DNA from 3 places in the Streptosporangium sp. NPDC023615 genome. Region 3 is predicted to be linked to each of the others. Evidence: predicted binding sites of a transcription regulator. Region 3 holds the regulator's gene; each other region holds the start of a gene.
What was found. Region 3 encodes LexA, which represses DNA repair genes until DNA is damaged. Its sites were predicted from a motif close to TCGAACANNTGTTCGA; they were not measured.

Region 1 (10,280 bases), on a different contig from region 3:
TGCTGGCCAGCGCCGGACGGCTGCGCCACGAGAACCAGCTCGCCGACGTGCGCTCGGTGGCCGAGGCCGCCCAGCGGGTGCTGCTGCGGCCGGTGCCGCGCCGGGCGGGCCCCGGCATCGGCGTGGCCGTCTCCTACACCTCCGCCACCGCCGAGGCCAGGATCGGCGGCGACCTGTACGAGGTCGTCAGCACCCCGCACGGGGTCCGGATCATCGTGGGGGACGTCCAGGGCAAGGGCCTGGAGGCGGTGGAGACCGCGGCCGTGGTCCTCGGCGCCTTCCGGGAGGCGGCCCATGACGAGGGAACGCTCCAGGGTGTGGTGACCCGCCTGGAGAACGCCCTGACCAGAGAGCTCTCCGGTGAGCAGTTCGTGACCGCCGTGCTGGCCGAGATCGGCGGCGGACCCGCCATCACGGTCGTCAACTGCGGCCATCCGCCGCCCATGGTGCTCGGCGGCGACGGCGGCATCTGGTTCGCCGACCCACCGGACGAGGCGCTCCCGCTGGGCATGAGCTCGCTCCAGACCAGCCGGCCGCAGCCCTACCGCGTCCCCTTCCAGCCGGGCGACCAGGTCCTCTTCTACACCGACGGGGTCATCGAGGCCCGTGACGAGGAGGGGGAGTTCTACCCGCTGGCAGAGCGGGCGCATCTGCTGGACGGCGCCGACCCCCAGGGGTCGCTGGACGACCTTCGCGCCGACCTGCTGCGCCATGTGGGCAGGCCCCTGGGCGACGACGCGGCCATGCTGCTGCTCCGTCACCGCGCAGCCCATCGCACCTCCTCGGCCGCCTGAGACCGGGCGGCCGCCGGGGACCTGGTGGGTGCCGGGAACCCAGTGGGTGCCGGTGACCGAGCGGGTGCCGGGAACCGGGCGGGTACCTGGGATCGACCGGTCGCCGGAGCGGGATCGGCCGGGACGAGAGGCGGCCGGGACCGGCCGGGACGGGACGCCGGAAGGGCGAGGGCCGGGACGGGGGGCGGGTCCGGGGGGGCGGCCCCTGAGAGGGGCGCGAGCCACCCGGCGAGGCGGGGACCCGGGGCGACAGGGTCACCGGCGAGACCGGGAGAGGGTGGCCGGGGGCGAGAGCGCCACGGTGAGATGGGGGGCGGCCGGAGGCGACGGCGCCACCGGCCGGGAGACGGTTCCGAAAGGAGCTACCCGGCCAGGGGGACGCGACCGGGGAGCATGGGTTGTGCCGGCACGCCGAGCAGATCCTCCACCTCGGTGACGAAACGCTCGGCCTCGGAGATGAGCTCCTCGGCGTCCCTCGACGACACGACGCGGGTCATCCCCGCCTCGGCCGAGGCGCGCTTGGCGGCGCTCATCTCGAAGTAGGGCGCCCAGTCGGCCAGTCGAGGCTCGGCCTCGGGCAGCAGCTCCCAGGCGCTGCGGAGCCGGCGCCTGCGGCCCTGCATGGGACGGGGGCGCGCGGCCAGGACGGCGGCCGCCGCCCTCAGCGCCGCGAGGTGCGCCGCGACGTAACGTGTGGCGGACGTCCGAGCGGCGGCGGCCTCTTCGAGGCAGTCGCGCGCGTCTGTGAGGTGCGCCCGCACCGTGGGGGACAACCGGGGCCCGCCGGAATCGCTGAGCCGAGGGGTCATGCGCTTCAGCCTCCTAGGTCGCAAGCGGCTCCCGGCGTTTTCGCCGGTGGATACCACACTCGCAGACCCCACCGACAAATTCGCCGGACGGCCGGACGAGGAGCTTCCCCTCTCCCCGCCCGTCCCGAGCGAACCCGATCGTCTCCGCCGACGACGCCGGCCCGCTCGACCGCCCTGGACGCGGGCCGCGAGCCCCGCGTCATTACCATCGAACATAAATTCGACCACTCGCACTGTCAAGTGATACGGCGAACAAAAGTTCGATCTTCGGTATCCGTTCACACGCGCGCGGGCCCTCGCACACGCGAAGGCCCCGGGAGGAGAACCTCCCGGGGCCTTCGACGGGACCACCGGACCTGCGCGTCAGGACCGGCGGGCCGAGAACCCACCGGCCACCGGCCACCGGCCACCGGCCGACCGGGTGACCGGCCGACCGGCCGGGAACGACCGGAACCGGCCGTGTCCCTCGTCATCGCTCGCTAGCGGACGAACCTGCCCCGTACGTGTACCGGCACCCCCGTGCCGAGCAGGCCGGGAAGGACCTCCGCCACGTGCATCGGCAGCCGGACGCAACCGTGGGAGGCGGGCGCCAGCGGCACCGACAGCGCGCCGTGGAAGGCGATGCCGCCGTTGAAGAAGATCGGGTTGTAGAGCTGTCCCAGATAGGACACATGCCAGCCGTCACGGCGCCAGGTGGTCTTGTAGTCGCCGGTGGGCGTGCGGGCGTTCCCGCAGAACCGCTGGGTCCTGCCCTGCCAGGTGGCCGTCTCGCAGTAGGCGATCCCGCTGCCCGAGGAGGTGTGGCTGATCAGTTTCACCACCCCGCCGACGTAGAGGACCATCACCTGCTTGGCGAGGTCGACCTCCACCCGGGTGGGTTTGCCGTTGCGGACCAGCACCCTGGGTGCCCTCGGCGCCTCCAGGGCGCTCCAGGTCCTGCGCGCCACCGTGCTGGTCGGCCGGATGCCGTTCACCTTCTGGAAGGCCCAGACCGCCGCCAGCGTCGCTCCGCCGTAGCGGCCGTCGATCCTGCCCGGCGCGTAACCGAGCGCGGCCAGCCTGCTCTGCAGCACCTTCACCGCGGCGCCCTTGGCGCCGAGCTTGAGCGTCTTGCCGGGCGCGACGAGAGCGGACCTTCCGGAGGCCGCCGCCGTACCCGAGGAACCCCTACCCCAGGCCCCCCTGCCCGGGAACGCCGCGTCCGGGAGCGCCGTCCCACCGGCCGTCAGGACCGTCGCCGACGAGCTCGAAGCCACGGCCGGGGCCGCGGCGGCGGTAGCCCAGGACGCCGAGGGCACCGAGATCGAGGAGAAGAGCACGGCACTCGCCGTCGTCAGTGCGGCCGTTCCCAGCCGCCGTCCAACCCCCATTTTTCACCAACTCCTCATGTCGCTATCGATCGGGTCAAGGGACCATAGCGCACGTCCACCACGTGCAAGCGAACGGTCATGAAGCGGCAAACGGCCGCCGATCTGTTTAGAGTGTCCGCGTGCCAGAAAAGTTGCATCCGAACGTCGAGAAGGTCGCCGCGGCGCTGCGCGAGCACGGCGTCCCCGGTGAGATCGTCGTCTTCGCCGAGGCCACCCCGACCGCCGCCACCGCGGCCGCGCAGCTCGGCTGCGAGGTCGGGGCCATCGCCAACAGCCTCGTCTTCGAGGCCGACGGCGACCCGCTCCTCGTGCTCACCAGCGGCGCCCACCGGGTGGACACCGGCCTGGTCGCGGAGAGGATCGGCGCGGCGCGGGTGCGGCGCGCCGACGCCGCCTTCGTCCGGGCGGCCACCGGTCAGGCCATCGGCGGGGTCGCCCCGGTCGGCCATCCCGCCCCGATCAGGACGCTGGTCGACGTCTGGCTGGGCGGGCACGAGGTCGTCTGGGCCGCCGCGGGCCACCCGCACACCGTCTTCCCGACCTCCTTCGACGAACTGGTCCGCATCACCGGCGGCGTTCCCGTCGAGGTCGAGTGAGGGATCCGGCGCCCGGCCGCACCCGGCCGGCGCGCCGGCCGGGTGCGGGTGCCGCCCTGCTAATGTGCGACGCGTGATCGGACTGCGACGGATCGGCCCCGACGAGTTCACGCTCCGGCTGGACGCGGTCCTCGACGTCTACACCCGTGCGATGGACCCGCCCACCGACCAGCTCTCGGGCCGCAGGGCGATCATGCGGAACCACGCCGCCCACCCCGCCTTCACCTGCCTGTTCGCCGAGGACGAGGCCGGCGTCCCGGTGGGCGTGGCGTACGGCTTCCACGGGGTCCCCGGCCAGTGGTGGCACGACGTGGTCCGCCGGGCCCTGGTCGAGCGGTACGGCGAGGACGACGCCCGGCACTGGCTGGGGGACGCGCTGGAGCTCGCCGAGATCCATGTCCACCCCGACCACCAGGGCAAGGGCATCGGCCGGGCGCTGGTGGCCGGCATATGCGCGGGCCGTCTGGAGCGCACCGCCGTGCTCTCCACCCGCGACGGGCACACGGCCGCCCGGCACCTGTACCGCAGCGTCGGTTTCGTGGACCTGCTCACCCGGTTCGTCTTCCCCGGCGGGCACGAGCGCTACGCGATCCTCGGCACCGCCCTCCCGCTGAGCGGCTGAGACGCCCCGCCGGGACGGGGCGCGGTCGCCCCGTCCCTGCCGCCCCCTGCCGTCCCCTTGCCGTACGGAGGACCCGTGGCGGGCCGCTCAGACCCGCACGGAGGCGGGGTGCGGCGTGTGGTCGAGGGCCTGGAAGACCTCACGGGTGGCGCTGGAGCGGTTGAAGGTGATGAAGTGGATGCCGGGCGCGCCCTCGTCGAGCAGGGTCTGGCAGAGCTCGGCGGCGTGCTCGATGCCCAGGGCGCGCACCGCGGCCGGGTCGTCGGCGACGGCCGCGAACCGCTCGGCCACCTCGGGAGGGAACGGCGCCCCGGAGAGCTGCTCGGACCTGGCGATGGTGCTGATCTGGGTGACGGGCATGATGCCGGGGATGATCGGCGTGTCGCAGCCGGCCGCCGCCACCCGGTCGCGCAACCGCAGGTAGTCCTCCGCGCGGAAGAACATCTGGGTGATCGCGTAGTCGGCGCCCGCGCGGCACTTGCGCACGAAGTGCTCGGTGTCGGACTCGATCGACGACGACCGGGGGTGCTTGTACGGGAAGGCCGCCACGCCCACGCAGAAGTCGCCGGACTGGCGGATGAGGCGGACCAGCTCCTCGGCGTACAGGACGCCCTCGGGGTGGCGCACCCACTCGCCCGTGACGTCGCCGGGCGGGTCGCCCCGCACGGCGAGGATGTTGCGCACCCCCGCCCCGGCGAACCGGCCGATCAGGTGACGAAGCTCACGGATGGAGTGGTTGACCGCGGTGAAGTGGGCCACCGGGGTGAGCGTGGTCTCGTGCGCGATCCGCTCCACGATGTCGACCGTGCGGTCGCGGGTGCTGCCGCCGGCGCCGTAGGTGACGGAGACGAAGGTGGGGTGCAGCGACTCCAGCTCGCGGACGGCACGCCAGAGCTGGCGCTCCCCCTCGTCGGTCTTCGGGGGGGAGAACTCGAAGGAGAACGAACGGGCACCGGCGGCGAGGAGCTCGCGGACGGTGGCGACGCGATCGGGCAGGAAGGACGGGCGACCCAGAGCCATGGGGCAAGGATACTTGCCCGGACCCCTCGGTGCCCGATCAGAAGGCTCACGTCTCACTTGAGAAGATGATCATTAAACAGAGGCATTTATAGATCTGAATGCACTGATGGGCGGTTAATCTGGACATCCAACCTCTTCTTGCGGTCCGAGTCGGCGGATTCCACGCATCACAGATCGGTCTCCATATGACTCGGTTGCAGAAATCCCGAAATGTTATGTCGTACAGCGGTTCTTCAGTCGTTACGGCTCCCCGCCGACCCGGTGGGGAGAATCTTGTCGATCATGCGTACGGTGGTCGTGGTGTCGCCACCGCCCGGCACGTCGTCACGGCGGGTGGCACCGCACCGCGTCTTCCCCCCAGAGCTGAAGCCAAGGGTCTCCACACTGGAGGTATTCGATGACCGCTTCCGTAGCCGCGCTGGACACCATCCGCTCCGAAGTGGATCGTTCTCTCCGGCGGTTCGTGGATCAACAGCGCCCCCAGATCGGCGCTCCGGAACTGGTCCCCCTGGTCTCGGCCGCCGAGGACTTCCTGGCCGGCGGCAAGCGGCTGCGGCCCGCGTTCTGCTACTGGGGCTGGCGCGGCGCGGGCGGGGGTGACGACCCGGCGCTCTTCACCGCCGCCGCCTCGCTGGAGCTGCTGCAGGCCAGCGCCCTTGTGCACGACGACGTGATGGACGCCAGCGATCGGCGCCGGGGCATGCCCTCGGCTCACCGCAGGTTCGAGAGGCTGCACCGCGAGGCCGGCTGGCACGGCTCGGCGGAGCAGTTCGGGGAGGGCGCCGCCATCCTGCTGGGCAATCTGATGCTCGTCTGGTCCGGGGAGATGTGGCGGAACAGCGGCCTGCCGGCCGCCTCGCTGGCCGCCGCCCAGAAGGTCCACGACGACATGCGCACCGAGCTGATGTGCGGCCAGTACTTCGACCTGCTGGAGCAGGCGCACGGCGAGGGCACCTTCGAGAGCGCCCTCCGGGTCGCCCTGTTCAAGAGCGGCAAGTACTCGGTGGAGCAGCCGCTCCGGCTCGGCCTGGTGCTGGCGGCGCAGGGCAGGCAGCCCTGGATCGACCGGCTCTGCGAGGAGTACGGGCAGTCGGTGGGGATCGCCTTCCAGTTGCGCGACGACATCCTCGGCGTCTTCGGCGACCCCGACGAGACCGGCAAGCCGGCCGGTGACGATCTTCGCGAGGGCAAGCGGACGATGCTGGTGGCCCGCACGCTCGCCGCCGCCTCCGGGTCCCAGGCCAAGGTGGTGCGCGCCACGCTCGGCGACCCGGACCTGGACGCGGCCGGGATCGACGCGCTCCGCGCGATCATCGAGGAGACCGGCGCCCTGGTGGCCTGCGAGGACCTGATCAAGGGCTACCTGGAGAACGCGCTCGGCTCGCTGGAGGGCGCCCCGATCCGCCCGGAGGCCCGCACGGCCCTGGCCGACCTGGCGGTGGCCGCCACCTCCAGGCGCACCTGAGCCCGGCCCGGCCGGCCTCGGCCGGAAGGCGTTCAGGCGGGGGCGGCCAGCCTCCGCTTGAACTCCTCGGCCGCCGCCTTGGGGTCGTCGGCCTCGGTGACGGCCCGCACGACCACGACGCGGCGCACCCCGTACGACATGACCTCGTCGAGGTTGTCCAGGTCGATGCCGCCGATGCCGAACCAGGGCCGGTCGGTCTCCAGGGCCGCGGCGCCGGTGAGCAGGCCGGGCCCCGGGGCGTGCCTGCCGGGCTTGGTGGGCGTCGGCCAGATCGGGCCGCAGCAGAAGTAGTCGACCCCGGGCTCGACGGCCGCGGCGGCGGCCTCCTCGGGGGCGTGAGTGGAACGCCCGATGAGGATGTCGTCGCCGAGCAGCTCGCGGGCGACCGGCACCGGCAGGTCGCCCTGGCCGAGGTGGAGCACGTCGGGGCGGCACGCGTAGGCGATGTCGGCCCTGTCGTTCACGGCCAGGAGCGTCCCGTGGCGGTCGCAGGCCTCGCGGAAGACGGCCAGGAGGTCGAGCTCCTCGCGCGCCTCCAGGCCCTTCTCGCGCAGTTGCACGATGTCGACCCCGCCCGCGAGGGCGGCGTCGAGGAAGTCCGCGAGGTCCCCCCGGTCACGCCGCCCGTCGGTGCACAGGTACAGCCGGGCGTCAGAAACCGAGGGCCTGGGCACGTCTCTTCACTTCGGTGTGGCGGCCCGCCACGATCGCGTCGACCGGCGACCCGGGCAGGGTGTCGTCGGGTGTGAAGAGCCAGCGGAGCGACTCCACGTCGTCGTATCCGGCGTCGAGGAGCACGGTGAGGGTGCCCGAGAGGCCCTTGACGACCTCCGTGCCGGCGAGGAACGCGGCCGGGACCTGCGGCTCGCCGCCTCCCCTGCGCACCCCGATGAGCTTGCGGTCCTTGAGAAGTTGCTTGGCGCGACCGGCGCTCAGGTTGAGCCTTCTGGCGACCTCGGTCAGGGTGAGCCACTCGCCCACCAGCTGGTCGGTCTCCCGGTCGATCTGCGCAACAGAAAGCGTCACGAATCCACCACTACCACATCGAGCCCTTCGCCAAACACCCCGCGGCGAGGTTACGCCGCCGTACAGTCGCGCAACGCTATCGCAGGGTCGGCGAGGCGCTCGACGTCCAGGCGCTGGCCGCCCTCGATGAGGCGGCGCCCCTGGACGAGATCGCGGGGGCGGTTCACCGCCAGGACCGCGACGAGCCGGTCCTCGCCGTCCACCCAGCACATCCCCCAGCGGGGTTTCCCCGGGACGGACGGGTCGCCGCGCCGGATCGGCCGGGCCCCGTCGTGGTGGCCGGCGTACTGGACCATGTGGCCGAACTGCTCGGACCAGAAGTAGGGCACGGGGTCGTAGACGGCGTCGTCCCCGACCAGGGTGGCCGCGGCCACGTCCGGGGCGCCCAGGGCGGTGTCCCAGTGCTCGACGCGCAGCCTCAGGCCGTAGCGGCGCGACCACCAGGCCGCGCAGTCGCCCACGGCGACCACGCCGGGCAGCGAGGTGCCCAGGTGCTCGTCGGTGACCACGCCGTCCTCCAGCGTGATCCCCGATCCGGCCAGCCACTCGACGGCGGGCCGCACGCCCACGCCGGTGACCACGACGTCGGCCTCGACCGCCGAGGCGTCGGCCAGGGTGAGCCCGCCGTGGTCGACGGAGGCGACCACGGTGCTCAGGCGGAGGTCCACGCCGGCCTCGGCGTACCACGCGGTGGTGTGCAGGCCGATCTCGCCGAGCGCGGCGGCCAGCGGGGTGGAGGCGGCCTCGACCACGGTCACCGCGCAGCCGGCCCGGCGGGCGGCAGTGGCCACCTCGGCGCCGATCCAGCCCGCGCCGACGACGGCGACCCGCCTGCCCGGCCGGAGCAGGGCGCGCAGCGCGAGGGCGTCGTCGATGGTGCGCAGCACGTGCTGGGGGCCGTCGCCGCGCAGCCGGATCGGGTGGGCGCCGGTGGCCACGACCAGCCCGTCGTAGGCCATCTCACCCTCGGTGGTCTCGACCACCCCCGGGTGCAGGCCCTTGGCGGCCACGCCCGCGCGGAAGTCGACCTCGAGCGCGTCGAGGTCGGCGTCGACCACCGTGGAGTCGGTCCCGCCGAGCAGCACGGCCTTGGACAGGGGCGGCCGGTCGTAGGGCCGGTGCCGCTCCTCCCCGATCAGTGTGATCGTGCCGCCGAACCCGCGGGCCCGTAACGCCTCGACGCTGCGCACACCGGCCAGGCCGGCACCAACCACCACGACATGATTCACACTTCCTGACCATAAGCGTCAGCACCGCCCTCCTACCAACGGTCGTTGATAACGAAAGAGGGATTTACCTCACATCTGACGCTCTAAGGATGTTGCCGCAACCCTTAGGGTGGACGGAGAAGACGCGCGGGAGCCCGGACGCACCGGGCTGAGAGGAGGGCCGCGGGGCTGGGCAGGACTCCTGCGAGCCACGTGACGTGTGAGGCAGGGCGCCGCCGAGGCGGCGCGGCCCGGCACGCGCGGGGCGGCGAGGTCCCGCCGGGCGGCCGCGAGCGGGCCCTCGACCGCCACGAACCTGATCCGGGTCATGCCGGCGAAGGGAGCGGAGCACGTATGCCCGACCTTTTCGACCTCGTCGTCGTCGGCGGCGGCGTCATCGGCCTGTCGGTGGCCTGGCGCGCCACCGGCCGGGGACAGCGGGTGGCCGTGATCGATCCCGCGCCCGTCTCCGGCGCCTCGCACGCGGCCGCGGGCATGCTGGCCCCGGTCAGCGAGGTCACCTACACCGAGGAGCCGCTGCTCCGGCTGGGACTGGCCTCCCTGGAACGCTGGCCCGCCTTCGCCGCCGAGCTGACCCGGGCGAGCGGGTACGATCTCGACCACCGCGCCGACGGCACGCTCGACGTGGCCTTCGGCTCCGACGACCTGGCCGCGCTGGACGATCTCGCCGCCTTCACCGCCGCGCTGGGGCTGCCCGCCGAACGCCTCACCGGACGGGAGTGCCGCCGCCTGGAACCCATGCTGGCGCCCTCCGTCCGCGGCGGCATGCTGGCCGGCGGGGACGCCTGGGTGGACCCCAGGAAGGTCACCGCCGCCCTTCTGGCGGCCCTGGACGCCGCGGGCGCCACCCTGGTGGCGGACCGGGTGACCGGGCTGCTCACGTCCTCGGGCGCGGCGCGCGGCGTACGGCTGGCGAGCGGCGGGAGCCTGGCCTCGGGCCGGGTGGTCCTGGCCGCCGGCGCCTGGTCGGGTTCGCTGGAGGGGGTGCCGCCCGAGGTGCTCCCGCCGGTGCGGCCGGTCAAGGGCCAGATCATGCGGCTCCGCTCCCCCGAACCGGTCCTGAGCCGCTGCGTGCGCGGCGTCGTGCACGGCTCCCACGTCTACCTGGTGCCGCGCGGCGACGGCGAGCTGGTGCTCGGCGCCACCCAGGAGGAGCTCGGTTTCGACACCCGCGTCACCGCCGGCGGGCTCTGGGAGCTGCTGCGCGACGCGCGCGAGCTCGTCCCCGGCGTGACCGAGCTGGAGGTGACCGAGACGATCGCCGGGCTGCGCCCCGGCACCCCCGACAACCTGCCGCTGGTCGGCCCCACGATCATGCCCGGCCTCGATCTCGCCACCGGGCACCACCG
Region 2 (10,280 bases), on a different contig from region 3:
GGCTGGCAGCCGGTCCGGCGTACCCGGGCCTTCGAGGACGTGATCGCCCAGATCGAGCGGCGCATCGCCGACGACGGCCTCACGGTGGGCGACCGCCTGCCCGGCGAACGGCAGCTCGCCGAGCAGCTACGGGTGAGCCGTTCCTCGGTGCGCGAGGCGATGCGCGTCCTGGAGACGCTGGGGGTGGTGTCGTCCCAGGTGGGCCGGGGGCCGGACGCGGGCGCCTTCCTCACCTCCCGGCCGGCCGGGGCCCTGAGCGACCTGCTCAGGCTGCACCTCGGGCTGTCCAGCCTCTCGCTGGAGGAGGTCGTCGACGCCCGGCTGATGATCGAGCGGTGGTCGGCCTCGCACGCCGCCGTACGCGGCGCCGACCTGTCGGCCCTGACCTCGGCGCTGGAGCGGATGGACGCCACGACGACGGCCGAGGAGTTCGTCGAGCACGACACGGCCTTCCACGTGGCCATCGCCGAGGCGTCCGGGAACAGGCTGACCACCGCGATGATGCTCTCGCTGCGCGACTCGCTGCGCCGGTACGCGGTCGAGGCGGTCGAGCGTCTCGGCGACACGGCCGGGCTGATGGCCGACCACCGCCGGATCCACCGGGCGATCGCCGGCGGGGACCCGGCCGAGGCGTCGGCCGCCGTGGAGGCGCACCTGAGGCGGGCCTACCCGGGCATCTCACTGCCTCCACGGGGTGATCGGCACGGGGGCGACGGGTAGCACGGGCGGCTCGGCCGCGTCGGCCCTCCGGCAGGCGGCGCCCGAGCAGGAGACCAGCGCGTCGAGCTGGGCGTTGAACCGGGCGATCACCGGCAGCGGCGTCAGGGCGATGATGTTGCGGAGCTGGTGGGGATCGACGGCGAGGTCGTAGAGCTGGTACTCGCCGGTCGAGTAACGGACGAAGGTGTGCCGGGCGGTCCGCATCCCCTGGTAGGCCGGGACCGGCGTCTGGCGGGCCGAGGACGGGTTGATCGGCCGGTTGAACTCCAGCAGCACGTTCCTGCGCCACGACGGCGGCCGCTCGCCCCGCAGCAGCGGGAGCAGCGAGCGCCCCTCGGCGAAGGCCGGGAGCGTCACCCCGGCCAGCTCGGCGAAGGTCGGTGCCAGGTCCACGTTGGCCGCCAGGTCGCCGACCACACCGCCGGCCCGCACGCCCGGCCCGCGGACCAGCAGCGGGACGCGGATGGACTCGTCGAACGGGGTGGTCTTGCCCAGGGCGATCCGGTGCTGGCCCAGGTGGAACCCGTTGTCGGAGGCGAAGAAGATATACGTGTCGTCGAGTTTCCCGGAGACCCTCAGGGACTCCACCAGCGTGCCGACCATGTCGTCCACGCCGAGCATGGCCCGCAGCCGGTTGCGGTACTGCCGGTCGATCCGCCGGACCGTCCCGGCCCCGAACTGCGGGAGCGACCTGAGCCAGAGGGGCTCGGCGGTGACGTCGAACTGGTTGAAGGAGGGCGTGCGGGGGGCGAACGCGGTCGCGAAGGCGGCGGCGTGCCGGGGGGCGTGGTTGGCCGGGTTGTGCGGGGCGACCGGTGCGAGGTAGAGGAAGAACGGGTCGTCGTCCGGCCGGGAGACGAACGAGGCGGCCTTGGCGCTGAGCACGTCGGTCAGGTAGTCCTGCGGGGCGAACCCGTAGGCGCGCGGCGTGCCGTTCTCGTTGAGCGTGTAGCCGTACTCCTCGTACAGCCTGCGCACGGGAACGTCCCACTCGTCCCAGCCGGGGGGCACGTAGGCGGCGCCGGTCGCGCCGCCGGGGTAGTGGTTGAGGTACTTGCCCATCAGGCCGGTCCGGTACCCGGCGGACTTCATCCACGTCCCGACCGTGGAGCGTTCCAACCCCGAAAGATGATATTTGGTGAAACCTCCCTCGGGGGCGGTGTTGGTGAGCACGCCGTGGCTGTGGACGTACTGGGAACGCATGATCGACGCCCGTGACGGGCAGCACCAGGAGTTGCTCACGAAGAACCGGTCGAACCTGGTGCCGCCCCGGCCGAGCAGGGTGGCGATGTTGGGAAATTTCTGTAGATCTCCCGCCTCCAGGTCGTCGACCAGGATCAGCACGATGTTGGGCCGCCCCGTCGCGTGCGCCACGGCCGGGACCGTTCCCACGGCGGCGAGCGCGAGGAGGGAGATCAGGGAGAGGAGTTTGCGAGCGGCGTTGAGCACAGATGCACGCTTCCCAGGAGAACGAATTTCGACACCTCACACTCGACCGGCCAATATAGAACGTGTTCTAATTGCGGGGCGCGCCCGGCGCACGTCACGAGGAGGCCCCCGTGAGCACCGACCTGAAGCTCGGCCTGAGCCTCGGCTACTGGCAGCGGAACGCCGACGACGCCACCGAACTCGTCCAGGCCGCCGAGCGGCTGGGATACGAGTCCGTCTGGACGGCAGAAGCCTACGGTAGCGATGCCTTCACCCCCTTGGCCTGGTACGGCGCCCGGACGTCCCGCATCAAACTGGGCACGTCCGTGGTGCAGATCTCCGCCAGGACGCCGGTGGCGACGGCGATGACCGCCATGACCCTCGACCATCTCACCGGCGGACGGCTGATGCTCGGCATCGGCGCGTCGGGCCCCCAGGTGGTCGAGGGCTGGTACGGAATGCCATTCCCCGGACCGCTCGCCCGTACCCGCGAGTACGTCGAGATCATGCGCAAGGTCTGGCGCCGCGACGAGCCGGTGACGAGCGAGGGCGAGCACTACCCGCTCCCCTACCCCGGCGGCGCCGGCCTGGGCAAGCCGCTGAAGCTGATCACCCATCCGCTGCGGAGCGAGATCCCCCTCTACCTCGGCGCGGAGGGCCCGAAGAACGTCGCGCTCGCCGCCGAGATCGCCGACGGCTGGCTGCCGCTGTTCGTGTTCCCCGAGAAGATCGGGCAGATGTACGGGCCCTCGCTCGCCGGGGCCGGGCCCGGTTTCGACATCGCCGCCATGGTGCTGGTCTCGATCACCGACGACGTCCGGGCGGCCCTGGACGGCGTCAAGATGATGCTGACCCTCTACATCGGCGGCATGGGCGCCAAGAGCCGCAACTTCCACGCCGACATCATCGGCAGGATGGGCTACGCCGAGGCCGCCGAGGAGATCCAGGCGCTCTACCTGGCCGGGAGGAGGGACGAGGCGTTCCGCGCGATCCCGGACGAGCTCGCCGACGGCATCTCGCTGGTCGGCCCGCCGGGCCGGATCCGCGAACGCCTGGAGCCGTGGCGCGAGAGCCCGGTGAGCAAACTCCTGATCATGGGTCCCCGCGACGAGGCCTCCCTGCGGGCGGTCCGGGACCTGGTCCTCGGCTGACCCGCGGGCGTTCCCCGGCCCGGTCCCGGGGTGGCCCCCGCACGGATCGGCCGGATGCCCGATCCCGGCCGCGTGCCGGGCTGGCAGAATCCATGAGGTGACGATTCGGGTGCTCATCGCTGACGACCAGGAACTCGTGCGAACCGGGTTCCAGATGATCCTGGACGCCCAGGAGGACATGGAGGTCCTGGCGACGGCCGCCAACGGGGCCGAGGCCGTCGAGCTGGCGCGGAGACTGCGGCCCGACGTGTGCCTGCTGGACATCCGCATGCCCAAGCTGGACGGCCTGGAGGCCACCCGCATCCTGGCGGGCCCGGGGGTGCCGGACCCGATGAAGGTGGTCATCGTCACCACCTTCGACCTGGACGAGTACGTCTACGGGGCGCTGCGGGCCGGCGCGACCGGTTTCCTGCTCAAGGACAGCGGGCCGACGCTGCTCATCGAGGCGATCCGGGCCGCGGCGGCCGGAGACGCGCTGGTCTCGCCGTCGGTCACCGTACGGCTGCTCGCGCACCTGGCCCACCCGCGGAGCGGAGCGGGCATGCCCCCCAACGAGCCGCTCACCGAGCGCGAGCTGGACGTGGTCAGGCTGGTGGCCAGGGGACGGACCAACCAGGAGGTCGCCGCCGAGCTCTTCGTCTCGCTCTCCACCGTCAAGACACATCTGGGGAGTATCCAGGTGAAGCTGGGCGCCAGGAACCGGGTCGAGATCGCCGCGTGGGCCTGGGAGTCCGGCACCGTGAACTGAGCCGGGCCGAGCGGACCGAGCCGGAGGGACGCCGGGGTCGGGACGGGGCCGAGGGATCACGACCCGGGCCACGGCCCGGGGAACGGGATCGAAAGGGTCACGCGGGACGGATGGGCCGGACGGGTCCGATTAGCGGAAGTGCCTACGGGATAGGAAAGAGGCAGGTCCTCGGCGCATGGCGGGGGGAGATATACATGCGCTCTATCCCATCTTCACAGAAAAGGGCGACGTCGGCCGTCTACCTCGCGCTCACCGCGCTGGTGCTCGCGTCCGCCGCCCTGGCGGTCTTCGAGCAGGCCCGTGGCCGGCGCCTGGTCATGGAGATCTCCCGGCTCGGTGGCGACCCCCAGGCCCCGGGCGCGGAAGCGGTCTTCGGCGCGGTCACCGTCTTCGCCATTCTCATCATCCTCTTCGCCGCGACCGCGATCGCCTGCGCGGCCGCGTACCTGAACTGGTTGGTCCGCGCCCGCCGGTACGCCGACCGGCCCGCGGTGGTACCGGTCGTGGCGAGCTGGTTCGTGCCGGTGATCAACCTGTTCGCGCCCGCGCTGCTGGTGGACCGCCTGTGGTGGGCCTCGCGCCCGCCGCCGGACCGCCGGGAACGCTGGGTGGCGCTGCTCACCGCGTGGTGGCTGAGCTGGCTGGTCGCCCTGGCGCTGGTGCTGGTACGGCTCTGGCCGGGCGCCTCCCGCGACGGGGCGAGCCTCACCGGTTTCGGGATGCTCGAACTGGTCGCGGTCGCGGTCGCCGCGCTGCTGTGCGGGGCGACCGTCCGGCAGATCGGCGCCGTCCAGGCCGCGGGCGCCAGGCACCGGCGCCAGGAGACGACGGGAGGGCACCTTCAGCCGCCCTCGGCGGGGGCGGTCGCGCACCTCGGCCCGGACCCGCTTCCCCAGGACTCCCCCGTCGCCTCCGCATCCGTCCCCCCGGCCGGCGCCCAGGAGGCGGGGGCCCGGGGGGCGGCGACCCGGGAGACGACGGCCTGGGAGACGACCGGCTCCGGCACCGTCTCGGAACGGTCCCCGGAGCGGACCCCGGAGCAAGTTCCGGAACATGTCGTGGAACGTGATCCGGAGCGGCCCCTGGAGCAGGCCCAGCGGGAACGCGCCCCGGAGGTCCACCCCGCCGGACAGTGACCCCCCGCCGGACGGTGAGAGACACAGGCCGTCGGGCCGTCGGGTCATCGGTCGTCGAACCACCCGGTCGACCGACAACCGGACCACCGGCCGGCGACGAGCGGGCGGCGGGACCGGCCGGGCGGTGGGCGATCAGTGCCGGCTGTCGTCCCATGCCCGCACCAGCAGCCAGTCCGCGCCGGCGGTGTCGAATCTGAGCTCGTAGGTACCGGCCCGTCCGCCCGTGGCGGCCTCGGCCCGCCAGAACCGGCGCTCTCCCGGGTCGCTGTCGGAGGTCTTCCACCACTCGCGCGCGACCACCCAGTGGTCGAGGACCCGATGGACGGTGTAGAGACGGTCACGCCAGACGAACTGGACGGGCCGCCCCTCGCGGGTCCACACCTCGACAGGGTCGCCGTAGAGTCTGCTCACAACGGTTCTTCTCCCCGCGGCTTTCGAGCGAGCACCCGGGGGAAGGCGGGCCTGGGGTATCGAACATACGTTCTCACGCTCTCGGACGCAAGCCGTTCGGCCACCGGACGATCACGCCGGCCCCCACCGGGGTCACGGACGCCGCCCGCCCGGTGGCGATCGTCGCACCGGCCGGCAGCCCGGCCCGTCCGGCCCGCCCGCCCGCCCGGATGCCGGACACCGTCGCTCGCGAGCGACCCGGCGGACGAGGACGTACACCATCCCAGAATGTGACGCCGATGGACGGTCTGGAAAAAGTGGACCTGCCGCTGTTGCGGTCTCCTGATGGGCGGCGAGGGGTCGGTAGGCTGATCCCCTCATGTGATGGCGTATGCGGTTAGGTACAAGGGTGAACAACCTCAGTCCCGACGAACCCCTGCAGATCGGCCGGTACCGCGTGCTCAGCAGGCTGGGCCGGGGCGGGATGGGCACGGTCTACCTCGGCGTGGCCCCCGACGGGCAGCAGGTCGCCATCAAGGTCATCAACCCCGAGTACAGCCAGCACGAGCGGTTCAGGATGCGCTTCCGCCGCGAGGCCGACGCCGCGCAGCGCGTCCGCCGGTTCTGCACGGCGGCGGTCATCGAGGCGGCACTCGACGGCGACCAGCTCTACGTGGTCACCGAGTACGTCACCGGCCCCAACCTGGAGGAGGCCGTCGACTCCGGCGGGCCGCTGCGCGGTTCCAGCCTGGACGCGCTGGCCGTCGGGGTGGCGACCGCGCTGACGGCCATCCACGGCGCCGGGGTGGTGCACCGCGACCTCAAGCCGTCCAACGTGCTGCTCTCGTCCGTCGGCCCGCGCGTGATCGACTTCGGTATCGCGCGGGCGCTGGACACGCTCAGCGGGATGACCGGGACCGGCGAGATCCTCGGCACCCCCCGCTACATGGCGCCCGAGGTGCTGCGCGGCGAGCCCGTCTCGGCCGCCTGCGACGTGTTCTCGTGGGGCTGCCTGATGGCCTTCGCCGCGAGCGGGCGGGCGCCGTTCGGCGGCGAGGCGCTGCCCGCGGTGCTCTACCAGGTGCTCAACACCGAACCCTCCCTGGAGGGCATGGAACCCACGCTGCGCGGGATCGTCGGTCACGCCCTGGCCAAGGACCCGCGGCGCCGGCCCACGTCCCAGCAACTCCTCGACCACCTGGTCGGGCGCGACGCCGAGCCCGAGCAGGCCGCCCGTTCGGTACGGACCTCCTGGCAGGGCCCGGCCCCGGCACGGGAGGGCGGTCCCTGGGGCGCGGTCGGCCCGGCGGGCCCGCCGCCCGGTGGCCCCGTCCCGGCCGGCCGGACGCCGACCGGCCCGACCGGCCCGGCCGGTCCCGTTCCGACCGGTGCCTTCCACGGGCCGGGACAGGCGGCACCGGCGTTCGCCTGGTCCGGTCAGACCGCCTCCGGCGGCCGGCCGACCGCGCCCGACGCCTCCTACCGGGGACCCGGCGCCTCCCACGAGGGGCCCGGCCACACCCTGCTGGGCGGCGGCCCGGACGGTCCCGGAGCCGCCCCGCGCGGGCCGTCCACCGGACGGCGGAAACTGGTCGTCGGGGCGGTCGTGGCGGCCCTGGTGGTGGCCGGGGGCGGGCTCGGCCTGCGCCTCGCGCTCGCCCCCGGAGGCCCGCCCGAGGGCCTCGCCCTGCTCTACCAGGACGACTTCACCCAGAGCGGCACCGGCTGGAGCGGCGGCGCCTACGATCCGCTCATCGGTACCTACGGGTACTCCCCCCACGGGTACTACGCCATCGACGTAAACGGTCAGTCGGCCTTCAAGCGCGAGGAGGCCCCGATCCCCTTCGTCCCGGCGCCGCCCGCCACGCCCGACCCCACGGCCACCCCCACACCGGTCACACCGGGCCGGATCCTGATCACCGCCGACGTCGCGGTCCGCTCCGGCAGCACGGGCCTGGGCGAGTACGGGCTGTTCTGCCGGGGCGCGGACGACAACAAGGCCACCCGGTACGAGTTCCTGCTGGACACCGCGGGGAACGCCCGGATCCGCAAGGTCGTCAAGACCGCCGGGGGCGAGCTCACCAAACCGGTCAGGGTCGAGCTGGTCAAGGACAGGGCCTCCCGGCTCTCGGCCGAGTGCACCGGGGTGGACGGGGGCGTGCAGCTCACCATGTGGGTCGGCGACGAGCAGGTCCAGACCTACCTGGACACCAACAGCCCGCTGCCCAACGGGCTGATCGGCGTGATCGCCCGGGTGGGCGAGAACAGCAGCGCCGTGCTCAAGGTCGCCGTCGACAACTTCACCCTGCGCGGCCCCTCCGCCACCGGGCAACCCTGACCCGCGTCATCGGACGGCCACCGGACCCCGGACGGTCTCGCCTCCCGCCGCCGGACGCTCCCGGCCCGGGGAAGGGGGGCGGCGAGTGATCCGTACGGCGCCGGGGAGGATGGACGAGCCCGACCTACCGAAGGAGTTCAGCACGATGCGCGCCATAGTCGTCTCGACCACCGGCGGACCCGAGGTCCTCACCTGCACCGACCACCCCGACCCCGAGACGGACCCGGGCGACGTGCTGGTCGACGTCGCCGCGGCGGGGGTGAACTTCATCGACGTCTACCACCGGATGGGACGCTACCCGCTCGCGCTGCCCTTCGTCCCCGGCGAGGAGGGGGCGGGCACCGTCGCCGCGGTCGGTGACGACGTCCGCGACTTCGCCGTCGGCGACGCCGTGGCCTGGGCGGGCGTGCCGCGCAGCTACGCCTCCAGGATCGCGGTGCCCGCCTCCAGGCTGCTCGCCCTGCCCGACGGGGTGACGCCCGAGATCGCGGCGGCCGTCACCCTGCAGGGGCTGACCGCGCACTACCTGACCCACTCCACGTACGAGGTGAAGGCCGGTGACGACGTGCTGGTGCACGCCGCCGCCGGTGGCATGGGGCTGCTGCTCACCCAGATCGCCAAGCTGCGCGGCGCCCGGGTGATCGGCACGGTCTCCACCGAGGAGAAGGAGACGCTGGCCCGCCAGGCGGGCGCCGACGAGGTGTTGCGCTACGGGAGCTTCGCCGAGGCGGTCCGCGAGCTGACCGGTTCCGGCGTGCACGTCGTCTACGACGGCGTGGGCGCGGCCACCTTCGACCAGAGCATCGCCTCGCTGCGCCCCCGCGGAATGATGGCGCTGTACGGCCAGGCCAGCGGACCGGTCCCGCCCGTCGACCCGCAGGTCCTGGCCAGGAACGGTTCCCTCTTCCTGACCCGCCCCACGCTGGTCCACCACGTCGCCACCCGTGACGAGCTCACCTGGCGGGCCTCGGACCTCTACGGGTGGGTGGCCTCGGGGGAGCTTCGGGTCCACGTCTCCGAGCGCTACCCGCTCCAGGAGGCCGCCCGCGCCCACGAGGACCTGGAGGCCCGCCGTACGACCGGGAAGGTACTGCTGATCCCCTGATCCCCCGGGCCGGGCCGCGTCCGGACCGCCGGAGTCCATCGATTCATCGGGCCCCCGGATCGGCGGCCGGTCGGGGTTCCCCCGGTCCGTGAGGATCACCGGGGCGGCCCGCGTCCGGTCGCGGTCAGCCCAGCGGGTGGGCGGGCCAGTCCAGGAGGCGGGCGCCCAGGACCGCCGTCTCCAGGGTGAACCGCTGGGTGGAGTCGTCCGGCGAGAAACCCGTGAGGCGGCGGATCCGCTCCAGCCGGTAGGTGACCGCCCGGGTGCTGACGCCGAGCCTGCGGGCGGCGGCGGTCTGGTTGCCCTGGGAGGCGAAGACGGCCTCCAGGGTGTCGAGCAGCGGCCCGGGACCGCCGCGTGCCTCCAGCAGCGGGCTGAGCACCGTCGTCACCAGGTCCTCGATAGCCGCCCTGTCGCGCAGCAGCACCGGGAAGACCAGCAGGTCGGCGGCCTTGAGCACGGGGGCGCGCAACCCTAGCCGGTCGCCGAGCCCGATGGCGCCGGCCGCCTCCCGGTAGGAGGTGACCACCCCGCCCGGGCCCCGGTGCGGTCGGCCGAGCCCGACCCTCCAGCCGGGCGCGAACGCCTGGCGCACGTGGTGGGTGAACTCGCCGGTCGCCACGGTGAGGCTCCCCGGCACGACACAGACGAGCATCCCCTCCCGGACCGCGACCAGGACGTTGTGCGAGCCGAACCTGGCGATCAGCGCCTCCTCGATCCGCCGGGCCGTCCCCTCGGGAACACCGGGAAGCCCGGGATGTCCGGAAGATTCGGAGGGTCCGGGAGGCGCGGGAGGCGCGGCGCCCCCGGAGCCGCGCGCCGCTCCCGGGCCCACCGCCCCTCCAGGACCGCCCGCCCCTCCAGGACCGCCCGCCTTCCCCGGGCCGCCCCCGAGCCCGCCCGCGAGGCCGTCCCGGGCGGCCGGGCGGGCCACGGCCACCACGTAGGTCTCGGCCAGGCGGAGGCCGAAGTGCTCGGCCCGCTCGGCGAGCCGGTCGGCGCGTCCCTGGAGCAGGTCGTCGACGAACTCCCGGCGCGCGCCCTCCTCCCGGCGCAGCGCCGTCCGCTGGGCGTTCTCGTAGCCCTCCATCAGAGCGGAGACCGTCCGCCGCAGGGCCGGGAAAGGGACGGGGGTCACGGACGTCACGGACTCGGCCCCGGCCAGCGCGGCCTCGACCAGGGCGCGCACGCTCAGGCCCCGCTCGGCGGCCAGCGTCCCGGCGGCGCGGCAGTCGTCGAGCTCGGCCCGGCCGGGGGGCCTGCC
Region 3 (10,280 bases):
GGTGGTCGACGTCGAGGACGACCATCTTGGCGGCCCGGCGGGTCGCGCCCCCGGACTTGATGGTGCCCGCGGAGGCGTCCGCGCCGCGCATGAAGGAGACCGGGCCGCTGGCGGTGCCGCCGCTGGAGAGCAGTTCCTTGGAGGAGCGGATCCGGGAGAGGTTCACGCCGGAGCCCGAACCGCCCTTGAAGATCACACCCTCTTCCTTGTACCAGTCGAGGATGGACTCCATCTGGTCGTCGACGGCCAGGATGAAGCAGGCGCTCACCTGCTGGGGCGAGGCGGTGCCGACGTTGAACCAGACCGGCGAGTTGAAGCTGAAGACCTGGTTGACCAGGGCGTGCTTGAGCTCGTGGTCGAAGATCTCGGCGTCCTCGTCGGTGGCGAAGTAGCCGTGCTCGACCGCCGTCCTGGTGTAGACGCCGACCACCCGGTCGACGAGCTGCTTGAGGCTCCACTCGCGCTGCGGGGTGCCGACCGCGCCGCGGAAGTACTTGGTGGTCACGATGTTGGCGGCGTTGACCGACCAGGAACGGGGGAACTCGACGTCGCGCTGCTCGAAGTTGACCGAGCCGTCGCGCCAGTTGGTCATGACGACGTCGCGGCGCTCCCAGGTCAGCTCGTCGTAGGGATGCACGCCCGGGGTGGTGAAGATCCGCTTCATCTTCAGGCCCTTGCGCGGACGCTTACCCCCGCGTGCCACTGTGCCGCTGACGGTCTCCGTCATGACTTTCCCCCTCCTGGGGCTCCGCAGAGCCCGCGAATCGGACCACACCAACGCGCCGTCCCAACCCCCGGCGCCGGGGTCTGTCTCACTTCTGTTCGGCGGAGCGCTCCGCCCGGAGCTGCTCGATCTCGGCCTCGAAGTCGGCCAGGGTCTCGAATCCGCGGTAGACGGAGGCGAATCGCAGGTACGCCACCTCGTCCAGTTCGCGGAGCGGGCCCAGGATGGCCAGCCCGACCTCGTGGGCCGCGATCTCGGCGCACCCGGTGGCCCGGATGCTCTCCTCGACGCGCTGGCCCAGCTGCGCCAGGGCGTCCTCGCCGACGGACCGCCCCTGGCACGCCCGCCGGACCCCGGCGATCACCTTGTCCCTGAAGAACGGTTCGGTCACGCCGCTGCGCTTGCTCACCATGAGCAGTACGGTCTCCTGCGTGGTGAACCTGCGCCCGCACTCCGGGCAGGTGCGCCTGCGGCGGATCGCGCCGCCGTCCTCGGTGGAACGGCTGTCGATGACCCGGGTGTCAGGATGACGACAGAACGGACAGTGCACGTGTGCCGCCTTCCTGACCTGCCGAAGCGGCTCACTCACCTCACCCGCCCCATGACACGCGCGGGAATACGCTCGCGCACACCTCCCGATCAGTCGAGAGGCGGTAATGGAAACACAATCTATGGTGAAGTGTTGAGGTGCAGCCACTAGATGTTGTGGTTCCAACCGTAGAAGTGCGCGACCATGAACGCAAGTTGAAAGGACCTTGCGGCGCGAAGTCGCTGATCAGCCGTTATTCCCCGGCGTGTCGCCGGTCGGCCGGAAGCGCCCCCGCCTCGCGCGTCACTCGCCTCACCCGCGTCCCGGGCGCGCGGTGAGACCGCGCGCCCGGCGGCGCTCCCCCGCGGCAGCGGGCTCCGGAGAAGATCGAGCCCGGCGCCGGACCGGAAGCCGAGCCGAAGGGCCCGCCGGGGCCCGTCGGGGGCCCGTCTACCTGGGCGGCCGCACGGGCCGCCACGGCGTGTCACCGGCGTACGCCGTGATCCGGGAGTGAACCTGCCCTCCGGCGCGCTCGGCGGCCCGCTCGCCCGCCGAGGCCACGTCGATGCGACCGCCGATCCAGAGCATCCCCAGGGCGAACAACACCAGCGCCACCGCCGCCACGATCCTGCCCCGCCGGGTGAGCCGGAGCGGCCGCCGGACCGCCCCGGAGCGGGGGGCGCCCCGCCGGAGAGCGCCGCTTCCGGACGCGCCGGGGCGGGGCCCACCGGACCGAGATCCGCCGGACCGCGAAGAGGCGGGCCGGGAAGAGGCGGGCCGGGGCGGGACGGACGCCGGGGTGCCCGACCGGGACGGGACGGGCCGGGGCGCTCCGGACCGGACCGGGGCGGCCCCCCGAGCCGTCGCCCCGGGGACGCCCGACCGGGAGGCTCCCGGCCGCCGGGCACCCTGCCGGGGAGCGCCCTGCCGGGGAGCACCCTGCCGGGGAGCACCCTGCCGGGGAACGCCCGAACGGGAGACGTCCGAACGGGAGACGTCCGAACGGGAGGAACCGGGCCGGGGGGCCTCCGCCGACCGGGACCCGTCGGCCCGGCCGGCTTCCCGGCGAGCTCCGCCGCGGCCCGGCTCGCGCACCGGCCCCGCCTCCCGGCCGGGCCGCGCCCTTCGCGCCGGCCCGGCGTCCCGGCCCGGCCCGATCTTCGGGGCCGGGCCGATCCCCGGGACCGGCCCCGCCTCCCGGCCGGGATCCGGCTCCGGCCTCGGCGGCGGCACGAGCCGCAGGCGCGGGGCACCCGGGGCACCCGGGGCACCCGGGGACCGCCGAGCCGTCCGGGGTTGTGGCGCGGACGTGGATCGCGGTGTCGTCGTGGTCGGTTTCATGGTGACCCCCATCCCCTCGACCTGGCCGAACACGTGTCGAAGAAAGATCGGCGAATCGAACACGATGTCGATCGAACTCCCGTACGATGTTGTACACCACGGCGTGGCCGATATCGAGGACATTCGAACAATTGTTTGAGTATGATCTTGGGTCGAGATATGGTCGCTGTGAGCGACGTGTTCGACACAGATCGGGAGGCGAGGAGTTCGTATGAGCCAGCACGACGAGAACGGTTCGGCCGTCAGCGACCTGGCGGTGCGAAGGCGTGACTCCCTTGGCCTCACCCCCAGGCAGCGGAAGATCCTCGAGGTGATCCGTGACTCCGTGCAGCAGCGCGGCTACCCGCCGTCCATGCGGGAGATCGGTGAGGCCGTGCAGCTCACCAGCACCTCCAGCGTGTCGCACCAGTTGACGGCTTTGCAGCGCAAGGGCTATCTGCGTCGTGACCCGCACCGTCCCCGTGCCCTGGAGGTTCGCCTTCCCGGTGAGCCCGTGCTCTGGGTGGACCCCGACTCCGACCAGGACGAGACGCCGGTCAGCCGCCCGACCGCCGCGTACGTTCCGCTCGTCGGCCGCATCGCCGCCGGTGGCCCGATCCTCGCCGAGGAGAGCATCGAGGACGTCTTCGCCCTGCCCAAGCAGCTCGTCGGCGAGGGCACGCTCTTCCTGCTCCAGGTGACCGGTGACTCGATGATCGAGGCGGCCATCGCCAACGGCGACTGGGTGGTCGTGCGTCAGCAGCCCGTGGCCGACAACGGTGACGTGGTCGCGGCGATGATCGACGGAGAGGCCACCGTCAAGACCTTCAAGCGCAGGGACGGCCATGTCTGGCTGGTCCCGCACAACCCCAACTACGACCCGATCCCCGGTGACGAGGCCACCGTGCTGGGCAAGGTTGTGGCGGTTCTGCGCAAGCTCTGAACCACGCTCCTCCCGTGTCCAAGCTCCTCCCGTGTCCACGCGCGACACGCCGGGCGAGCGATCGTCCGGCGTCGGCACGAGCGCGTCCCCGGGCGTGAACATGGACGCAGGCATGGACGCAGGCATGGACGCGGACCCGAGCACGAACGCCGGCACGGACACGAGGGCGAACGCGGACGCGGACGCGCCGACGGAGTACGACACGCCGTGGAGAAGACCACGCGCCGATGGGCGGCATCCCCGGGGATGCCGCCCATCGGCGTTGTCCGGCCTCTCGGCCGGTCCCATCGGGTCCGGCGGCGCGCACCCCCCGGGACAGGGCGCCCCCCGGGGACGGAGACACGCGGCCCTGAGCCGGGACACGTGGCCCTGAGGCCGGGACACGTCGCGTCGAGGCCGAGACACGCCCCGCCGGGGGCGCGGTCTCGGCCGTGACCGGCGCGCACACCCGACGTGGGCGCGCCGTCCCGCTTCGGGGACGTCCCGCCTCAGGGGACGATGTTGACCAGCTTGGGCGCGCGGACGATGACCTTGCGCGGCGTGCCCGACAGGAACGCCCTGATCTTCTCCGAGTTCAGGGCCAGCTCCTCCAGGTCGGTCTCGGAGATCCCCGGGGAGACCTCCAGTCTGTCGCGCACCTTGCCCGCGACCTGGACGACACAGGTGACGGAGTCCTGGACCAGCAGCGCCGGGTCGGCCACCGGCCAGCCCGCCAGCGCGACCGAGCCGGTGTGCCCCAGCCGCTCCCAGCCCTCCTCGGCCGCGTACGGCGCGACCAGCGAGAGCATGACCGCCAGGGCCTCGGCCGCCTCCCTGACGGCCGGGTCGGCGGCGCCGGGCCCGGAGTCGATGGCCCTGCGGGCCGCGCTGGTCAGTTCCATCATGCGCGCCACCGCGACGTTGAAGCGGTGGGACTCGACCAGCCTGGTGACCTCGTCGACGGTGCGGTGGACCGTCCTGCGCAGGTTCACGTCCCCGGCCGTGACGTCGGTGCCGGGGGCGGACGCCGCACCCGCCTCGGCCATGACGCGGAACGCGCGGGCCAGGAACTTCTGCGACGCCGCCGCGGAGACGTCGGCCCAGTCGATGTCCTCCTCGGGCGGACCGGCGAACAGGACGGTCAGCCGGACCGCGTCGACACCATAGGCGTCGATCTGCCGGCCCAGGTCGACGCCGTTGCCCAGTGACTTGGACATCGCCTTGCCCTCGTTGATGACCTGCCCCTGGTTCAGCAGGCGGGTGAACGGCTCGACGAAGTCGACCATGCCCATGTCGTGCAGGACCTTGGTGAAGAACCTGGAGTACAGCAGGTGCAGCACGGCGTGCTCCACGCCGCCGACGTACTGGTCGACCGGGCCCCACCTGCGCACGCCCTCGACGTCGAACGGGCCGTCCTCGTAGGACGGGTTGACGTAGCGCAGGAAGTACCACGAGGAGTCGACGAAGGTGTCCATCGTGTCGGTGTCGCGCTTGGCCGCGCCCCCGCACTTGGGGCAGGAGACGTTGACCCAGTCCTCCGCCGAGGCCAGCGGGGAGACGCCCTTGGGCGCCAGGGCCTCGCCGCGCAGGTCGGGCAGGGTGACCGGCAGCTGGTCGTCGGGGACGGGGACCTCACCGCAGTCACCGCAGTGGATGATCGGGATCGGACAGCCCCAGAAGCGCTGACGGGACAGCAGCCAGTCACGCAGCCGGAAGTTGACCGTCGACCGGCCGGTGCCGCGCTCGCCCAGCACCTCGATGATCTTCCGGATCGCGTCGGCCTTGGCCAGGCCGTCCAGCGGGCCGGAGTTGACCATGGCGCCGTCACCGGCGGTGGCCAGGCCGGTCTCGCCCGGGTCGGCCAGGCCGGTGTGCACGACCACCCGTACCGGCAGGTCGAAGGCGCGGGCGAAGTCCAGGTCACGCTGGTCGTGCGCGGGCACGGCCATGATGGCGCCGTGGCCGTAGTCGGACAGCACGTAGTCGGCCGCCCAGACCGGCATGCGCTCGCCGCTGACCGGGTTGATCGCGTACCGGCCCAGGAAGACGCCGGTCTTCTCCTTGTCGGTGGACAGCCGGTCGATGTCCGACAGCTTCGACACGGCGGCCCGGTACGCCTCGAAGGCCTCGCGCCGCTCGTCGGTGACGATCTCCTCGGCCAGCGCCGCGTCCGGGGCGACCACGAAGAAGGTCGCCCCGTACAGGGTGTCGGGGCGGGTCGTGTAGACGGTGACCGGCTCGTCCCGGCCCTCGATCACGAAGTCGACGTCGGCGCCCTCGGAGCGGCCGATCCAGTTGCGCTGCATGGCCAGCACGCGCTCGGGCCAGTTGCCCTCCAGCTGGGCCATGTCGTCCAGCAGCCGGTCGGCGTAGTCAGTGATCTTGAAGTACCACTGGGTCAGCTCGCGGCGGACGACCTCGGCCCCGCAACGCTCGCACCTGCCGTCCTTGACCTGCTCGTTGGCCAGCACGGTCTGGTCCTTGGGACACCAGTTGACCAGGCCGCCCTTGCGGTAGGCCAGGCCGCGCTCGAAGAAGCGGATGAACAGCCACTGCGTCCACCTGTAGTACGTCTCGTCGCTGGTGTGCAGGCGGCTCGACCAGTCGAAGGAGATCGCGTAGCGCCGGTAGGAGCCGGCCTGCGTCTCGATGTTGGCGTAGGTCCACTCCGTCGGGTGCGCGTTGTTCTTGATCGCGGCGTTCTCGGCGGGCAGGCCGAAGGAGTCCCAGCCGACGGGATGCAGCACGTTGTAACCACGCTGGACCCAGTAGCGGGAGACGACGTCGCCGATGGCGAACGCCTCGGCGTGTCCCATGTGCAGGTCGCCGGAGGGGTAGGAGAACATGTCGAGCATGTAGCGCCGTTCACGCGGGTCGGCGGGGTCGTCGGAGGACCGGAAGGGGTCCAGCTCCTCCCACCGTCGCTGCCACTTGACCTGCAGGGCCTGCGGGTCGTAGTGCTGATCGTCGCTGTGCATGTCGGCTCGTTCGTTCACGTCAATCTTCCCTTGGGGTGTGTCCGCGTGGATGGCCCGACCCGTCCGGCCCAATACAAAAACCCTCCGCTCACGCGGAGGGCAGCCGCATCGGCAGGGCGCTCAGGGACGGGAAAGCCGATGCGGCCCGATAAGCAGGGTCGCGGCACGCATAGACCAAGACTATCGCAGCCCGCAAGGCATATTCGTGGCCCGATGAAAACCGGTCCGATGGCGTCGGGGAGCGGGCGGCGGTCCGTGCCGACCGGCGGGACAGGGGTTTCCGCCCTGTCGCGGGCCGGACGGGACCTGATGGCCGTGCGCCTGTTGTGACCTCCTATGTCTCCCCCGTTTACTCTTTCAACCGTGGCATATTCAGTAGAGCCGGGGGGCCCGGACCCGTTGGAGGTCGGCCTGCCCATGCAGGATCCTCCGACCGATCCCACCGGGCTCCAGTTCAGGGGGGCGTTCTCCGGTTTCCCTGCGAGCCCCCCCGTCTCACGTGAGACCATGCCCAATACGCCTAATTCGGGCACCCGCGCGGGAGGTAAGGAAAGCATGGCCTCGGAGCAGTCCAGCCAGTCCCACCTGCCTCCGGCATGGCCGGAGACAGCCGAGCCGGCGCCCCCGTGGGCGCAGGAGTCCCTCGGCACCGGGCCTCGGCTGCCTCGCCCGCAGGACGACCCGCGAGATGGTGACGGCTCCTGGCAGACCTCCCCCGGCGACGCGCCGGGCGGAGACGGCGGACGCCCCCCGGCCCCGCAGGGCGCCGGTCAGGCGCACGGCCCGAGGTACGACGGATGGGAGCAGGCCCGGCAGGACGGCGGTCCGGCACGGCCCGCCGCGCAGGACGCCGCACGGCAGGCCCCCGGCTCGCCGGGCGAGAGCTGGGCGGACGCCTTCAGCCCGCAGAGCGACCGCCTGCCGCAGGCGGCGGACTCCTCGGGGGGCTGGGGACAGACCTCCGGTCCTTCCGGCGGCCGGCCAGGGGATGCGGCGGCCCCGTGGGACGGCCGGGGGCACGCCGCCGGCCCGCAGGGCGGCGTGTCGTATCCGGCCTCCTCCGGAGGCGGTGACGCGTACCCGGCCTCTTCCGGCAGCGGCGAGTTCTACCCGACCTCTCCCGGCACCTCACCCGGCGACGGCCGGCCGCACCCCACCCCCCGCGAGGACGGCCCGTCGCAGGGGCCGGGCTCCTGGCCGTCGGACCCGCTCGGATCGGACCCGCTCGGATCAGGCCCGCTCGGAACCCCCCCGGCGTCGGATCCGCGGCCGTCGCCCCCTCACGGACCGCCCCCTCACGGGTCGACCCCCCGGGCATCGGACCCGTTCGGGCCGGGCGGCCCGGGACAGGGACCGCGACCCGACGGCGAGGACCGTCACCTCTCCTCGCCGAACAACGCCTGGCCGCCCGCCGTCTCCACGCAGGGCGGCTCCCCCGCCTACGCTCCCGCCCCGACCGACCCGCGGGGCCAGAACCTCCCCGGTTCCACCCCCGCGGGCCACGCCCTCCCGGGTGACAACGCGTGGGCACAGGCCACCGCACCCGACGGTCCGGGCTGGGCGCACGCCTCCGGCCCGCGGTACGACGACCCGTCACGCGATCCCGGCTCCCGGCACGGCGCCCCGCAGCACGGCGCTCCCCAGCACGGCGGTCCCCAGCACGGCGGTCCCCGATCGAGTGGCCCGCAGCACGACGCCTCGCAGCACGGTGGTCCCCACTCCGGTGGTCCGCAGCACGGCGGCTGGACGCAGACGCCGGACACCGGCAGGGCGCAGGCGCCGGACGCCGGCTGGACGCAGACGCCGGACACCGGCGGGGCTCCGGGGCGACAGGCGCCCGGTGGCGCGGGTGAGACCTGGCAGGCCGCCGCGGCCCCGCGTGACGCCTCCGGCGGGGCCGGATCGCGGCCGGCGGAGAACAGCGGATGGCCGCCCCCCGTCGAAGGCGCCTCCTGGCCTCCGGCGCCACCGGCGGGCGGAGAAGTCTGGCCTCCCGTCCCCTCCGTGGAGAATCCCGGTCCCGCGGAGGCGCAGACCTCCACGTTCGCGCTCTCCTGGACCGATCCCCCGGCCGGGGGATCGGCCCCTCCCGCGCGCGGTGACGCTCCCCTCGGTGACGTGAACCGCCCCCGGTTCGAGGAGAACAGTGCCCGCACGGGTGCCGGTACGGGTACGGGTGCCGGGAACACGCGACGTAGCTACGGGGTGCCGGACAACCCGGCCATGTGGGCCATGGCCGCCGCGAACGCGGCGGCCGCCACCAGCACGTCCTCTCCCGCCGAGGCTCCCGCCTTCCCGGGGAGCGGCCCTTTCCAGCCGGGTCAGCCAGGCCACCCGGGGCAGCCCGGTCAGCAGGTCCGACCCGATCGGCCCGGTCAGCCGGGATGGCCCGGTCAGCCCGGCCAGGCGGCTCATCCGGGCCAGACGAGTCAGCCAGGCCAGCCCGTTCAGGCGGGTCAGGCGGGTCACCATCTGAGCCGTGACCCCTCCGACCCGAACAGGCCGTTCGTCACCGCGGGCCAGATCAGCGGCCCCAAGACGCCCCCGCCGGCGCGTCAGCAGGAGTTGTGGAACACGGTCTTCGGTGAGAACTACCAGGCCATCGAGGACGCGGAGGAGAGCGAGGGCCAGGGCAGGCCGGTCTGGATGTTCGCGTTGGCCGGCTCCGTGGCCCTCGCCCTGATCGGCGCGTTGCTCTGGGCCTTCCTGGCCGGGCCGCTCTCCTCGGGCGAGGAGAACGTCACCGCCGAGCCCAACCCCTCGGCGTCCACCACCAAGAAGGCCAAGCCCGCGGCGATCGGACGCCTGCCGCGCTTCCCCGGCACGCCCTCGCCGGTCGAGGGCAGGATCACCGACCAGCCCGCGGGGATCACGCTGGCCAAGCTCGGCGCTCCGTGGCGGCAGGACCAGCGGCCGAGCGTGCCGACCGCCTACGGCTTCACGACCCGCCAGTACCTCCCGGCGGGCACGGACTCCACCGGCAAGGCCCAGTTCGCGCAGGTCATGTCGGGTCCGCTCTCACAGCGTCTGAAGAGCAGGTACACCTCGCCGGACAAGCTCTCGCCGGTGCTCAACGCGGTCGCGTCCATCGGCCGCAAGAGGTTCTTCCCCGAGGACAACACCGCCCGCAAGACCGCCCAGCAGACCCTGAAGGTGAACGGCATGTCCGGTCAGCTCTCGGCGTACGAGATCACCTCCGGTGACTCGAAGACGACGATGGTCGTGGCGGCCGTGAACACCGGCGCGGACCTGCCCGCGATCGTCTACATGTCGGTTCCGGACAGCAAGAAGGAACTGCTTCCCGACGTCAACGCCGTCTTCAAGTCGATCCGCCCCGTAGGACAGTGACGACCCCGGCGGCCCGCGAGGCCGCCGGGGTTCGCCGGACGTGAGGTGGAGGGGTCCGCGGCAGACGGATCCGTTCCGGGGAACGCATCCGGCCGGGAGACCCGGCCGATTCGGGGACGGGCCCGGTCAGAGGAACGGGCCCGCTCGGGGACGGGCCCGCTCGGGGGACGGGCCCGCTCGGGGGACGGGCCCGGTCAGGGGAGAAGGCCGGCCGTGCGGGCCCGGGGGCTCAGAAGGTGCACTCCATGTGCTTGATGCCGTTGATGAAGCTGGAGCGGAGCCGGTCGGGCTCGCCGACCGAGCCGATCTGGGGCAGGCGGGTGAACAGCTCGCGGAACATCACGGTGATCTCCCGCCGGGCCAGGTGCGCGCCCAGGCAGAAGTGCGGGCCAGGCCCTCCGAAGCCGACGTGCGGGCCCTCGGTGCGGCGGATGTCGAAGCGGTGAGGGTCGGTGAAGA

Region 1: the regulator LexA is predicted to act here: its motif matches at 1,852-1,867, upstream of AB0G16_RS31675 (SAV_6107 family HEPN domain-containing protein).
Region 2: the regulator LexA is predicted to act here: its motif matches at 5,654-5,669, upstream of AB0G16_RS01830 (DUF6504 family protein).

What each region holds. Positions count from the first base shown of each region.
Region 1 is NZ_JBFABE010000067.1:8,501-18,780, forward strand. It holds gene AB0G16_RS31670 (PP2C family protein-serine/threonine phosphatase) at 1-794, shown strand, start outside; gene AB0G16_RS31675 (SAV_6107 family HEPN domain-containing protein) at 1,157-1,603, opposite strand; gene AB0G16_RS31680 (L,D-transpeptidase family protein) at 2,083-2,973, opposite strand; gene AB0G16_RS31685 (YbaK/EbsC family protein) at 3,093-3,569, shown strand; gene AB0G16_RS31690 (GNAT family N-acetyltransferase) at 3,643-4,191, shown strand; gene metF (methylenetetrahydrofolate reductase [NAD(P)H]) at 4,279-5,211, opposite strand; gene AB0G16_RS31700 (polyprenyl synthetase family protein) at 5,609-6,676, shown strand; gene thiE (thiamine phosphate synthase) at 6,709-7,350, opposite strand; gene AB0G16_RS31710 (Rv2175c family DNA-binding protein) at 7,328-7,702, opposite strand; gene AB0G16_RS31715 (FAD-dependent oxidoreductase) at 7,753-8,931, opposite strand; gene thiO (glycine oxidase ThiO) at 9,265-10,280, shown strand, end outside.
Region 2 is NZ_JBFABE010000002.1:79,245-89,524, forward strand. It holds gene AB0G16_RS01805 (FadR/GntR family transcriptional regulator) at 1-720, shown strand, start outside; gene AB0G16_RS01810 (sulfatase) at 679-2,169, opposite strand; gene AB0G16_RS01815 (LLM class F420-dependent oxidoreductase) at 2,280-3,299, shown strand; gene AB0G16_RS01820 (response regulator transcription factor) at 3,397-4,047, shown strand; gene AB0G16_RS01825 (DUF4328 domain-containing protein) at 4,242-5,183, shown strand; gene AB0G16_RS01830 (DUF6504 family protein) at 5,316-5,594, opposite strand; gene AB0G16_RS01835 (serine/threonine-protein kinase) at 5,983-7,911, shown strand; gene AB0G16_RS01840 (quinone oxidoreductase) at 8,057-9,016, shown strand; gene AB0G16_RS01845 (helix-turn-helix domain-containing protein) at 9,141-10,280, opposite strand, start outside.
Region 3 is NZ_JBFABE010000054.1:24,299-34,578, forward strand. It holds gene AB0G16_RS28855 (vitamin B12-dependent ribonucleotide reductase) at 1-727, opposite strand, end outside; gene nrdR (transcriptional regulator NrdR) at 813-1,274, opposite strand; gene AB0G16_RS28865 (hypothetical protein) at 1,704-1,868, opposite strand; gene lexA (transcriptional repressor LexA) at 2,806-3,516, shown strand; gene leuS (leucine--tRNA ligase) at 4,005-6,473, opposite strand; gene AB0G16_RS28880 (hypothetical protein) at 8,067-8,210, opposite strand; gene AB0G16_RS28885 (hypothetical protein) at 8,478-9,821, shown strand; gene AB0G16_RS28890 (cytochrome P450) at 10,051-10,280, opposite strand, start outside.